4 regions of the Planococcus faecalis genome follow, and region 3 is predicted to be linked to each of the others. Evidence: riboswitches for the same ligand, from Rfam matches in the RefSeq annotation. Region 3 holds a riboswitch; each other region holds the start of a gene.
The links. A riboswitch is a leader RNA that binds a small molecule or an ion and turns the genes downstream of it on or off. The one in region 3 is predicted to bind thiamine pyrophosphate.

Region 1 (3,157 bases), 130 kb from region 3:
TTGTACCACCTGACAACGACTGAATGACGGTTTTTCTTAGATAGGTCAGGTCCGTCAATTCTAAAACCGCGGTAATGCGAATGTCCATGTCTTCAAAAGGTGTATGCAAGTTTTCTAATGTAAACGCCAGTTCTTCTTCAACGGTAGGCATGCAAAACTGTGAATCAGGATCTTGAAAAACTGTTGCAACGCGGTGATTGATTTCTCCAGGGGCATAATCACTAGCTGGTTTTCCAAATAGGCGAATTTCACCGTCAATTGAGCCATCGCAGTTGTCAGGATACAAGCGATTTAGTATATACAAAAGCGTGCTTTTACCGCAACCACTGGGCCCAGAAATGACTAGCTTTTCGCCTCGACAAACCGAGAATGAAAGATTTTCTAAGGTTTTTTTAGAGTCTTCAGGAAAGTGAAACGACACTCTATTTAAAGAGAAAATCTCTTCAGGCATTGATATCACCTTTTTTCGTTCGAGCAATGGCGTAACCGCGGAGTGATCCGGTCGCAAGTAAAGCGTCTCCGATATACTTTCCACCAATACCCGCAATTATTGCCCCACTAAGAACGCGAATCGTAAACATTAACGCGACGAATGATGGATCCAGTGCTGCATAACCAGAAATGAAGTAGCCGTAAACAAAGCTGAAAACAGCTGATCCGATTCCTGCAAGCATAAGCACCAAAATAGTGAAATGCTTATAACCGGTTAATGCAAATGCCGCTTCAGCACCGAGCCCTTGAATAACACCAGATAAAATGAGACGCGGGCCGACAGCATTGCCAATTAGGACTTCAATTGCCGCAGCCATCGTTTCAGAAAGAAAGGCAGCACCCGGCTTGCGGATAATATACATGCAGATTATTGATACAATAAACCAAATACCGAACATCCATTCATAAGCAAGTGGTCCAATTATAGCTGCCCAAATATTCGCTGCGTGAACAAACAATAAATAGACGATGCCGAAAACGACCGCAAATAACGACATCAATACCACTTCTTTTAATTTCCACGACTTCAACATATTATGCACCTCCATGAGACGAACTATTGATGCTCATGGATATGGTCATGACCAAATGGCGATGTTTATCAGAGCGGGCATTGGTGAATGCTTCTTCATAAAAATCGAATACCTCATGAATATCGCCATGAATACCACTTGCGTAATGCATGGAATCGTTGAAAACGCCTTGATGTTTAGCGCGCTCGACTTCACGGTAAATTACTGTCATGTAATCTGGATTGTTCATCGGGTATAGCGCAAATTGTGAAGATACGTATTGTTGTGTATTGTCGGTATTTACTAGCACATCGTCTTTTTCTAAATAGACATCACCTGACGAATCACCAGGACAACCAATTGAAAAAGTGCCGGACAGTGCGACATGTTCGCCTGTCTTTGCCGTATGCAAGGCTAGAACTTTAGCGACATTAAAGACGTGAACTTGCTTGCCTCGTATTACTGTAGAGACGTCGTCCGTATGCATCCAAACGTTCGATGTGTCGGTATCGTTTAACGCCCTTTTAATTACTTTGATAAAATCGCCAGTCATCGGATGCAGTGAAAAGCGAAATCCGACGATGGGGTTTGTGCCGCATTGCAGTGAGTCCATGAATAATTCCTCCTTAAAAATGTGCACAAAAAAGACCGCATCCGTGAAGATGCAGCCATAGTCTACAAATAATTAATAAAAGAAATTATTTCAGAAATGCGCCGCACTTCCTCACGCAGGTATTATCCTGATCGAGTTTTGAGGGATCGAAGCTTGCGCTTGCATCTCAGCCAAAGTGGGCACCCCTAGTGCAGAAAACGGTATGCGGTTTTTGTGTTCGGGTTGTTCCCGATGAGTTTAGTGTAGAGGAAGTGACTGAGGAAGTAAAGAGGGGATTTGGAGACAGTAGAAGTGGCGAGAGGGGTTGAGAAAGAGAGACAGGTGAAAGTCGCTCCGATCGCTTTGGGCATGGCTCTCGCACTAAGTCAGAAAAGAACACCTGTCTCAGTGCTTCGCCGAGCCCGTGACCGCGCCTCGCTTGGTGAGTTGACAGTAGGGGAGAAGTAAAGTTAGTTTTTTGTGATTTCTCATGAGCTTATAGTTTGTAATAGCTTGCGAAAATCCTTCAAAGCTTTTACGAATGTTTTTTGCAAATGAAATATCGGGCAACATCATACGTAGCTTTTCGATAGGATAGTATTAGTAAAAATGAAAATCACAAGATTACTTTGCTTAATACTTGTATAAAATGGAAGAACTGCACTGTGAAATGGAATTGGAATAAGACAAGCATCATTCTTCTATATTCTCATGAAAAGCTTATGAAGATGGACCTCCCCAAAGTGGAGTTGGCCTCGTATTGGTTTAAAGAATGGACAGCTGAATTAAACGGGAAATAGCCAGCAAAGACTGGTGTTTGAATGTAACTTAAGTGCAGTTAAGTTACATTCAAATTGGTCAGGAAGTAACGAGTTGGAACTTTTAAAAAGGAGTTTAGTAGCTTGAGAGAATTTTTGCATGAGCAATCAAATCGATTACAAGACAAGAATAGTAGCTTTACACTAGTGCCAAACAAAGAGAATGAGCTAGAGCATCAATTAAGCTGCTTTTTTAATATCTGAATGTAACTTAATGTGAATTATGTTACATTCACTTTCTTTTCTATGGCTCTTCAATAAGTCGCCGGTAGCCAATGTTTTTTCAGTTCGTCAAACGTTCCTTCACCCTAAAAAATGATATACTTTAAAAAAAGAAATAAATAATTTTATTTTAAAGTTAGGGGTGAAACTAATGAGTGGTATTATGCCGAAAAAAAGAGCGTCTGAACACGGACTGAAGCCCGGAAAAAAAGCAAAAAGACGGGTACGTGTTTCGCAGCAACGACAATTGAGCATCCCCAAAGATTTTTACCTGGCTCTTGGACTCACCGATGAAGCCGTCATGGAATTTACGGGGACAGAGATCATCATCCGGCCTGCCACATTCGAAGAAGTCGATTTCTCTGCAGATATTTTACAAGACTTAATCGCTCAAGGTCTTTCTGGGCAAGAGTTGTTGCAAGAATTCAAGAAAATCAAAGCCCGCATTCCAAAAGCCCTGCAAGCATTGGAACAGGAAACGATGGCTCAGCCTGTCATCCAAGGAAGTTTAGACGACTATT
Region 2 (3,157 bases), 1.2 Mb from region 3:
CAAAATAGCGCAAAATAGCGCTCACTGTTTCTAACGGATTTTCAGAATCAACAGCAAGACCTGCAGCGACAACGCTACTCAGTAAGCAGCCTGTTCCTGTAATCGAAGCCATAATCGGACTTCCAAAAGGAATTTCATCAACACAGTCTCCGTCTGTCACACAATCTATTTTGCCCGTGACCGCTACAATCAAGCCCAACTGTTTCGCAGTAGACATAGCAAGCTCTTTAACGTCTAGAAGCCCCTCTCCGGCATCAACACCTTTAAACTGCCACTCTTTACCCACTACAGCTGCGAGCTCTCCTGCATTGCAGCGAAGAACGCTGACGTCAACTGTCTCTAAAATTTCTCGAACAGCATGGATTCGGAAGTTACTTGCTCCTGCTCCAACAGGATCTAAAACAACCGGGATGCCCAATTGGTTTGCCTTTTTTCCAGCGATTAGCATACTTTTCAGCGACTCCGCGTGTAAAGTTCCAATGTTTAATGACACTGCCTGTGCTAATCCAGCGAGTTCCTCTACTTCTTCAGGCGCTTCTCCCATGATTGGAGAAGCGCCTATTGCCAATAGACCATTCGCTTGAAAATTCGATACTACGTGGTTTGTGATGCAATGAACCAACGGATTTTTTTGTTTTATTTGTTGAAACATGTTAAACACCTACTTTTTTAGTTGGCTCTATAGACCAGGATTCTTGTCTCCAGGCTTGATCCCAAAAGTTCAATTCATAATAACTACTTTTGCGGAAATGGTCTTTTAATTCTTTACGGCGTGCTTCTGGCAAGTCTTCTGACAACTGATTCATCCGTTCAATTTGTTCGTTGACCAGTTCACCAAATTCTTCGGACCCGTAAGTCTCAATCCACCGGTCATAAATCGGATGATCCGGTTTTGCATGTTTCAATCGCTCACCAATTTCGTAATACAACCAGTAACAAGGCAATATGGCTGCTAATACATCTGCCAATTCCCCTGCAGATGCGCGGTACATATGAGATACGTACGCATATGCTGTAGGTGAAGGTTCGAATTGGGACCAGTCTTTTTCCGTAACACTTAACATTTTCATAAATGATTCATGTAACGATAGCTCGGCTATACTGGTATGTGTCGCATGAATTGCAAAGCGTTGCGTCGTTTCCATATCCTTCGCTTTAGACGCACCGAGTGCCTGAATTTTAGCAAAATGGGATAAGTAATAAGCGTCTTGCATGACATAAAAACGGAATATCTCGACTGGTAATGTCCCATCTTCAATTCCCTTTACAAACGGATGATCAAAACTTGCTTGCCATAAACTGTTACATTCTTTTCTCACTTCTGTACAAAATGTCATTTTCCTATCTCCTTTTCTGTATCTAGTTTCCGTGCCTAGCTCTGACAGGCACGGTCAATTTTCTTGCACAAAATAAAAACGCCGCTCCCAATAAAGGGAAGCGGCGTATGCAGTCGATAAGAAAATAGCAGACGTTCCGCCACTTCCCTCCGCTGGTATGATCCAGATCAGGTTCAAAGGGTCCGAGCTTATGCTCATCTCAGCCGATATCCGGCTCCCCTAGTGGTGTTTTTATTTATGTTTTCGACATCACTATATCATAGATTCTACTAATTCTATAGTCTTTATACAATTCTTTTTGCTGGTTTGGTATAGAACTACGTGTACTTCTAAATGGTGTTCTCCAAAAACATTAATTAATAAACACGTCAATGTCATTTTTATTTTTCTCTACTAATTTTTCTACTAACCTATTATAGTCTTCCCCAAATTCCTCCATCCATGTTAGATCATTAACGTTTCCTCCCCCTAGTTTCTCCTCAAGATACGTATTGATATAAGCATTTTGTTCATTAATTTTTTTACCATATTGCTTTTGGAATTCTTCGGGTGACATATCTAGTTTTTCAGCTTGAGCGATAGCATACGCACGCACTTGCTTTCCACCTTCATCTTTTGTATTCACTGGAGGAAGTTTTTCAAATTCTTCTGAGGTTGTTTTTCCTGTAAGATGTGGAGAAATATCAAGGTTCATTTCCTGTACCTCTTGTTTGATCAACTCTACAGCTATTGCTGAATCCAAGTAATCTAATGCGCTATCGTCAGGATATAAAAATCGTAAATCCCCTATTGTAATTTCATGATTATTTACAATAGCGGCTACTTCATCATCTTCGTGTGTTGAAAGGCCGCTACAACTAGCTAAGGTGACTGCTCCAAGCAAAATTACTGTACACAGAACTTTCTTCAATCCCCCACCTCCTTTCTTAACCCATTATTTATAAACTTTTGATTAAAAATAATCGATTGGATGAATTACTCGTGCTACTAAGATTCATACGTTCTTATTGTTCAGAAAGTTTCATTTACTAAAAAAGTATTTTTTGAAAGACCATTGTTTAAAATAGTTTGTTTTCAGCATAAAAAAACGTTCCTGAAAATCAGGAACGTTTTTGCTTATTAAACGGTTACTTCTTTTTTCTCTTTTTTGATTTGCTTGCTTCGTAACTGTCCACAAGCTGCATCGATATCGGCGCCTTGCTCGTGACGTACGCCACAGTTGATGCCTTTTTTCTTCAATGCGTCGTAGAAAGCACTAATGGCTTCCGGTGTACTTTGTTGATATTGATCGTGCTCATCAACTGAATTGTACGGGATCAAGTTCACGTATGACAAGTGACGCTTATCTTCTAGCAATTTCGCTAATTGATGCGCTTCTTCTACATGGTCATTGACGTCACGCAATAAAATATACTCAAACGTGATGCGACGGTTGGATTTCTCTAGGTAATAATCGATCGCAGCCATCAATTTCTCGATTGGATATGCTTTATTGATTTTCATAATACGCGTACGCAACTCATTAGTCGGTGCATGAATTGAAATTGCTAGGTTTACTTGTAAGCCTTCATCTGCATAATCGTAAATTTTTGGCACGATACCGCTTGTTGAAACGGTGATGTGTCGAGCTCCGATAGCCAAACCTTTTTGAGAATTAACGATGTTTAGGAAGCCCATCAAATTCGTATAGTTATCAAATGGTTCACCGATACCCATTACGACGATGTGACTCACACGTTCTTCTTTTTGCTGCGTGTCAAAATGCGCTTGCACTTGCATAATTTGCTCAACGATTTCGCCCGCGTTTAAATCGCGGCTCT
Region 3 (3,157 bases):
TTCTTTTGGGGTGCCAATCAGCGTGAAATGACCACCGCCTGCATTGAGATATCCTAATAGTTCTTTCACTGTAGGTTGAGTATCATTAATAATTTCCAGTATTGTTTCGTAACGTCCAACTGGACCCGTAAATTCTTCTACCGGGGGTAATTGAGGTACTTTTTTATCGATTTCCCAACTAGAACAATCTTGTTGAATAAAGAGACTCAATTGTTTTAAAGCAGTTTCAATAGGTAATTTTTCATCCAATGCTGCTTTTTTGGCTAGCGCTTCTTCATGAGTACGGCCAACATACGTTACTAAGCCTGGGAATATTTTAATGTGTCGATTGCCGTCTTCATTTCTTTTAGCTTGTTCAGCCAATTTGTCACGGAACTTTTTCGCTTGGTTTAAATTCCAAGACACTGAGTAGACTGCATCCGCATATTTCGCAGCTAACTCAATGCCTTGTTTAGAGGCCCCAGCTTGCATGGCTACTGGTTTGCCTTGCGGACTTTTTGGCGTAGTGGAAGGACCTGCCACTTTAAAATAGGTACCTTTATGATTGACAGGTTGTATGTTTAAAGGGTTGATTAACTGTTTTTCTGCTCGATCATGAAGAAACTCATTACTATCCCATGATAGAAATAGCTTATTCATTAAAGTAGCGAATTCATCAGCCTTCTCATAACGTTTATCACGAGCAGGTAACTCTTCCATACTATGATTTAGTGCTTCCCAATCCCTCATTGACGTAACAAGATTCCAACCAACACGACCTTTGGTAATGTGGTCTAAACTTAATAGCTGTCGTGAAGCTGTGAAAGGATTAGAAAAAGTACTTGAAATGGTTGTGACTAATCCCACATGATTTGTCACTTGAGAAATTGCTGTCAAATTGACTATGGGATCAAACCAAAATGCCGGCATTTCATTAGAATCGTTAGCTGGAAATGATTGATTGTCAGCAAAAAACACAGCATCAAAGTAACCTTTTTCAGCTACCTGTGCTAAGGATTGATAATAGGAAATATCACCAATGCGCTCGACGCTTGAGTCAGGCATTAACCAAGCAGCTTGATGATGTCCACATCCATACAGCAAAACACCTAAGTGAAGTTGTTTACCTTTAGTTTTCGCCATTTATTTCACCTCAAAATACATCATAATGAACGGTTTTGCATCTCCGTTTTTTTAAATTTTCTTTGGCAATTTGAATTGTTAATTCATTGTCAAACCGCCATCTACTATGAAATTCTGACCCGTAATACCATCCGCATTTTTTGAACATAAATATGCGACCATATTGGCTACATCTTCAGGTGTCGTCACCTTTTTCAATGGCGTCGATTGAGCGATGAAATCGAATACTTCTGGCGTTGTAACAGCACTGGCATCCGTCGTTTTTAATAATCCACCCGAAACCACATTCGCCCTTATACCATATTGTCCTAATTCGGAAGCGATATTACGGGTAAAACCAATTAACCCTGCCTTAGCTGTTGTATATTCGTGGTAAGGCACGACAGGATTCTGGTATAAATTCGTACCAATACTTATGATGCCTCCATTTTGTCGTTCAATAAATTGAGGTATAACACTTTGAACTACATTGAATGCAGCCTTTAACGTACCATTTAGCTGTTTTTGATAATCATCCCAAGTTAGTTCTGTAAAGGACTTCTGTTTGGTTGGATCAAATTTAAAGTCTACTAATGCGTTGTTAACTACGACATCTATTCGACCAAAATACTCCGTCGCTTTCTTTACCAATACGTCTACTTCTTTACGATTCGTGACATCTGCACGAATTGCAATAGCATTCTCTTTACCGATCTCAGAAACGAGCTCAGCAGCAGCGCTTTCGCTTTTATAGTAGTTGATAACTACTTTAAATCCTTGTTGTGCCAATACCTTTACAATAGAAGCTCCTAAACCTCTACTACTGCCTGTTACCAATACTGTTCTACTCATCATATCCACTCCTATATTTTTAATCTTGCTGAAACTCAAATAATAAAATGATAGAAAAACAAAAAAATACGCAACCTTCCTAATAGGAAAGTTGCGTAAATACAGATAACTACATAGTAAAAATAAGACATCATCAGTCTTCTAGTATGTATTAGAGCCTACACTTTCCTACGCTAGTGTTAACTAGTTCAGGTTCAAAGGGTTTGAGTAAACACTCATCTCAGTTAAATAACACCCCTAGTGAATATATTTAAGTTGTCTTCAACAATGTATAGTCTTTAGAATTTTATGTCAAGCTGCAACCGTCAAGTAGAATAACTCATCATATTTCCGACGATAAGCTTTTGATGCAGCTTCTCTTTTTCCGATAAGCTGCGATATGTAAACCTACATCTTTTGAGATTCAAGTTTTAAACCTTACAGAACAGTATTCTGAATGTATCATTTTTTCTTATGAAATTAGTTCGGAATGATTTCCTCGTAAAGCCAGTAGAATCAAGGAAATGAATATAACTTAATTAGGATTAAGTTACATTCGATCGCTAAAATTTTTTTGAGTTTATGTTTTCGAATTATTATAACTAATAAACAATTTAGCTGTTATATTTAATTAAATAATAGAATTGGAATGAGGAGAAATAGATGCAGCCAACCACAATAATCGAAATAAGCTTTATTCTAGTTGTGACGGCGTTACTAAGTGTAGTAGCCCTTTTTTTGAGAAAACCGTTAAAAATCCTTATTTTAATAGCAGCAGGTTTTATTTTAATAGGCTCAATCATTTTTTACTCCACCCGCCTGATTATAGTGGAGAATCAAACAAACGAGGCTATTCAGCAATTAGATACTCACTTAACTAATACATTTAATGGCGAGTCTTGGGAGATTTTCGATACAGATGATTACGAAATAAAGAAAATTAAATTTTTGCATGTAATTTTTAATAACGAGCCGATGATAGTCTACGAGTATAAAGTAACTGAATCAGCTATCAAACAATTAAGTTTCTGGGGTAAGGAAAATGGAGATAATGCTGAAGTTCTATTGGAAAATGGGATAGATCCCCAACACATTGAATAGCAATGACGTTAAAGAAACGAATGTAACTTAATTCACATTAAGTTACATTCGTTCTGAAGTTATTAAAATATCCTTAGTTGATTAGACAGCACTGTTTCCCTCGCATTCAGTCCGAGCCTATCTA
Region 4 (3,157 bases), 980 kb from region 3:
ATTTCAGTAGTCTTCCAATTGCCATTTAAATCTCTCCATTCATAATCGTAGTGATTGTTGTTTTCCCGAGTTCTCTATGATGCAAACCTCTTACGTCAGTTGCGCATGTGCCAGCAAGATGTTTTTGTATGCGTGAACACTTGAAATCGTTACATATTCCGCATTGCCATGCCAGTCGTCACCACTTGGTCCAAATTCAATGGCACCTTCACCGCCGTTTACGGCTGCATAATAACGTGTGTCGGCTGCGCCGTGCTGACCAAACAAAACAGCTTGTTGTTGTGTAGTAGCTGTAATTGCTTTTTGCAAGCTTTGAATAAATGGATTGTCTTTTGTAGTTGTTAGAGGAGGTGTAGATCCCGAAGCTTTATAATCCATAGTAACGTTCAAAGTCTCAGCCAAGTCCACCAATTGTCGAACGATTTCTTCTTTTTGCTGTCCTGGCATAAAACGGATATCGTAAGACATTTCACAAACCTCAGGAACGACATTATAGCGTTCTCCTGCTTTGATGATGGGCAGATTGACAGAAGGTTGCTCGTAATATTCGGTGGATTCTTTTCGGAACGGTAAATCGGCGACGGCCAGATGGAATTTCATCGCAGATTCAATGGCGTTAATTCCTTCCCATGGACGACTACCATGAGCAGGTTTGCCTTTAAAAACCATATCCATTCTCAAAATCCCTTTAGATTGAAGTCCGACTTTTAATCCGGTAGGTTCTCCGCAAATGACAAAATCACCGTGGAATCCTTGTTCGACGAGCCACTTGGATGTATGGCGTCCGCCAATTTCTTCATCAGTGACAATATGTAACTGCACTTCGCGAGTTACGAGGGAACTGTCGAGTTCGACAAACGCCTGCATCATGGCTGCAACTCCGGCTTTCATGTCAGCAGCGCCTCGCCCATAAAGTCGATCTCCTTCTTCAACAGGTACAAATTGCTCTTTATGACCCGGAACTACATCAACGTGACCATTCCAGACAATCGTCTCTTCTCCTTGCCCTTTAACAGCTGTCAACATCAAGTAGCCTTTATTGTCATGAACCTTCACGGATTCTCCTTTGGTTTTTAGCCAATCGGCACAGAAAAGAAGAGCTTTGTTGGCACCCTCTTTGGTATCACTTTGAATCTTTATCAATTCTTTTAACAATTCAATCATCCTTTTGGCAAGCCTAATATCCCGGCTGCCTCCACCACCTTTCAAGTATCGTAACTATTCTCATCTTTACCCTATCACATCATCTTAAAACGATGTTGCATAAAAGAACAGCGTTGTGTACAATACAGGTGACTGTTAATATAGTTGTATACACCACAAGGGGAGCTTTTGCTGAGAGTGAACATTTGTTCTTACCCTTTGAACCTGTAAGTTAACACTTGCGCAGGGATGTGGATGGAAACCGGCTCTTACAACGACGCCAGGCTCTGTCCTGACGTCGTTTTTAATATGGTTTTATTCACGACCCTTCTGGTGATGTACACAACACCTAAGGAGGAAGTCATGAGAAATAAAAAAGTATTGTTGATGACAGAAATTGCAATTTTCGCGGCTCTTGGATTTGTGTTGGATTTCATTTCTTTCCGGATGCCACAAGGCGGCTCGGTCAGCTTGGTAATGATTCCAATTGTTTTAATTGCTTTTAGAAGAGGTGCAGGTGCCGGAATTCTAACTGGGATTTTAGTCGGGCTCCTGCAAATCGTTTCTGGATTTATCTCTGTCACCCCATTATCGTTTGGGTTTGTTGTCATGCAGGTCTTGCTGGATTATATTTTAGCGTATGGAGTTGTTGGGGTAGCAGGCATTATGCGTGCAAAGTATATGCAACATGCGCAAGCTAAGCAAACGGGTAAAATGATAACGGCTATAGTAGTGGGAGTGCTAATCGCTTCTGTGTTGCGCTACTTGGTCCATGTTATTACAGGTATTTTGTTCTTCGGCATGTTTGCTGAAGGCAATGTGATCATCTATTCGGTCATTTATAATGCAACTTACATGATACCGGTATTCTTGCTTGCTGCTTTTGTCTGTGCTGCACTTTTTGCGGCTGCACCGAAATTGGTAGATGCAGAAGCTTGAAATGGTAGAAGGCTGTCTTTTGACAGCCTTCTTTTCAATCTTTGGATTCAGGACTAGTTAGACCTGTAGAAGAGAATCCCTTTTAATTTTGTGGTATAATTCTTGAATAGAAAAGCTTGAAAGAAGGGTCATTGATGATAGCAACTAATGAAAAAGAGATTGAAATGTTAAAAAAAGCTGGCCAAATGGTGGCTGAAATTCGGGAAGCGATGAAAGCTGCCACAAAAGCTGGAGTCACGACAAAAGAAATCGACGAACTGGGCGGTCAATTATTTGAGGAGCTGGGTGGCGTTTCCGGTCCAAAATCAGAATATGATTTTCCTGGATATACATGTATCAGCGTCAACGAAGAAGTGGCTCATGGTATTCCAGGTAGCCGTGTCATCCAAGATGGAGATATTGTGAATATCGATGTTTCGGGGTCATATGAAGGATTCTTCTCTGATACAGGAATTTCATTTGTCGTAGGCGAAGGACATGCTGAAAAAGAAAAAATCTGTGAAGCAGCCGCTTCGGCATTTGACCGCGCGATGACGAAAGTCAAAGCCGGTGCAAAACTCAACCAAATTGGTAAGGCTGTTGAACGTGAAGCGAAAGAGCAAGGATTGTTCGTCATCAAAAACTTGACTGGACATGGCATTGGTAAATCACTTCACGAAGCGCCCCAACATATTTTAAATTATTACGATGCTTGGGAGACGACGATTTTAAAAGAAGGCATGGTACTTGCAGTAGAGCCCTTTATCTCTCAAAAAGCCGAGCACATTATCGAGTCAGGTGATGGCTGGACATTTATAACACCGGATCAATCATTGGTCGCGCAAATCGAACATACTGTATTGGTAACAAAAGGTGAACCGATTTTATTGACTAAACTAAACAGCTAACATAAAAAAGAGATTCGGTGGAATAGCCGAATCTCTTTTTTATGTTAGTTGAATGTGAATGCAAAAAATCTGCAGACAAGCTCGCTCTAATCGAGTCTCTCGCAGATTTATTGAGTAGGTGCCGTTCTTTTTTTTATGAGCAAAATACCGGTTAAGATAACGCCGCTCAAGAAAAGAGATGCGGTTGT

Region 1: another riboswitch for thiamine pyrophosphate. It lies ahead of AJGP001_RS09085 (YkoF family thiamine/hydroxymethylpyrimidine-binding protein); the one in region 3 lies ahead of AJGP001_RS09780 (3-oxoacyl-ACP reductase).
Region 2: another riboswitch for thiamine pyrophosphate. It lies ahead of tenA (thiaminase II); the one in region 3 lies ahead of AJGP001_RS09780 (3-oxoacyl-ACP reductase).
Region 4: another riboswitch for thiamine pyrophosphate. It lies ahead of thiT (energy-coupled thiamine transporter ThiT); the one in region 3 lies ahead of AJGP001_RS09780 (3-oxoacyl-ACP reductase).

Annotation. Positions count from the first base shown of each region.
Region 1 is NZ_CP019401.1:1,824,494-1,827,650, reverse strand. Features, by position in the region: gene AJGP001_RS09095 (ABC transporter ATP-binding protein) at 1-451, opposite strand, end outside; gene AJGP001_RS09090 (ECF transporter S component) at 444-1,025, opposite strand; gene AJGP001_RS09085 (YkoF family thiamine/hydroxymethylpyrimidine-binding protein) at 1,027-1,617, opposite strand; TPP riboswitch at 1,709-1,814, opposite strand; gene AJGP001_RS09080 (hypothetical protein) at 2,788-3,157, shown strand, end outside.
Region 2 is NZ_CP019401.1:3,131,232-3,134,388, forward strand. Features, by position in the region: gene thiM (hydroxyethylthiazole kinase) at 1-652, opposite strand, end outside; gene tenA (thiaminase II) at 654-1,337, opposite strand; TPP riboswitch at 1,465-1,568, opposite strand; gene AJGP001_RS15560 (hypothetical protein) at 1,690-2,247, opposite strand; gene rlmN (dual-specificity RNA methyltransferase RlmN) at 2,457-3,157, opposite strand, start outside.
Region 3 is NZ_CP019401.1:1,955,752-1,958,908, forward strand. Features, by position in the region: gene AJGP001_RS09775 (LLM class flavin-dependent oxidoreductase) at 1-1,122, opposite strand, end outside; gene AJGP001_RS09780 (3-oxoacyl-ACP reductase) at 1,201-1,953, opposite strand; TPP riboswitch at 2,102-2,202, opposite strand; gene AJGP001_RS09785 (hypothetical protein) at 2,596-3,033, shown strand.
Region 4 is NZ_CP019401.1:978,359-981,515, forward strand. Features, by position in the region: gene AJGP001_RS17470 (hypothetical protein) at 1-25, opposite strand, end outside; gene AJGP001_RS04740 (M20 family metallopeptidase) at 91-1,164, opposite strand; TPP riboswitch at 1,313-1,410, shown strand; gene thiT (energy-coupled thiamine transporter ThiT) at 1,507-2,082, shown strand; gene map (type I methionyl aminopeptidase) at 2,217-2,969, shown strand; gene AJGP001_RS04755 (TspO/MBR family protein) at 3,077-3,157, opposite strand, start outside.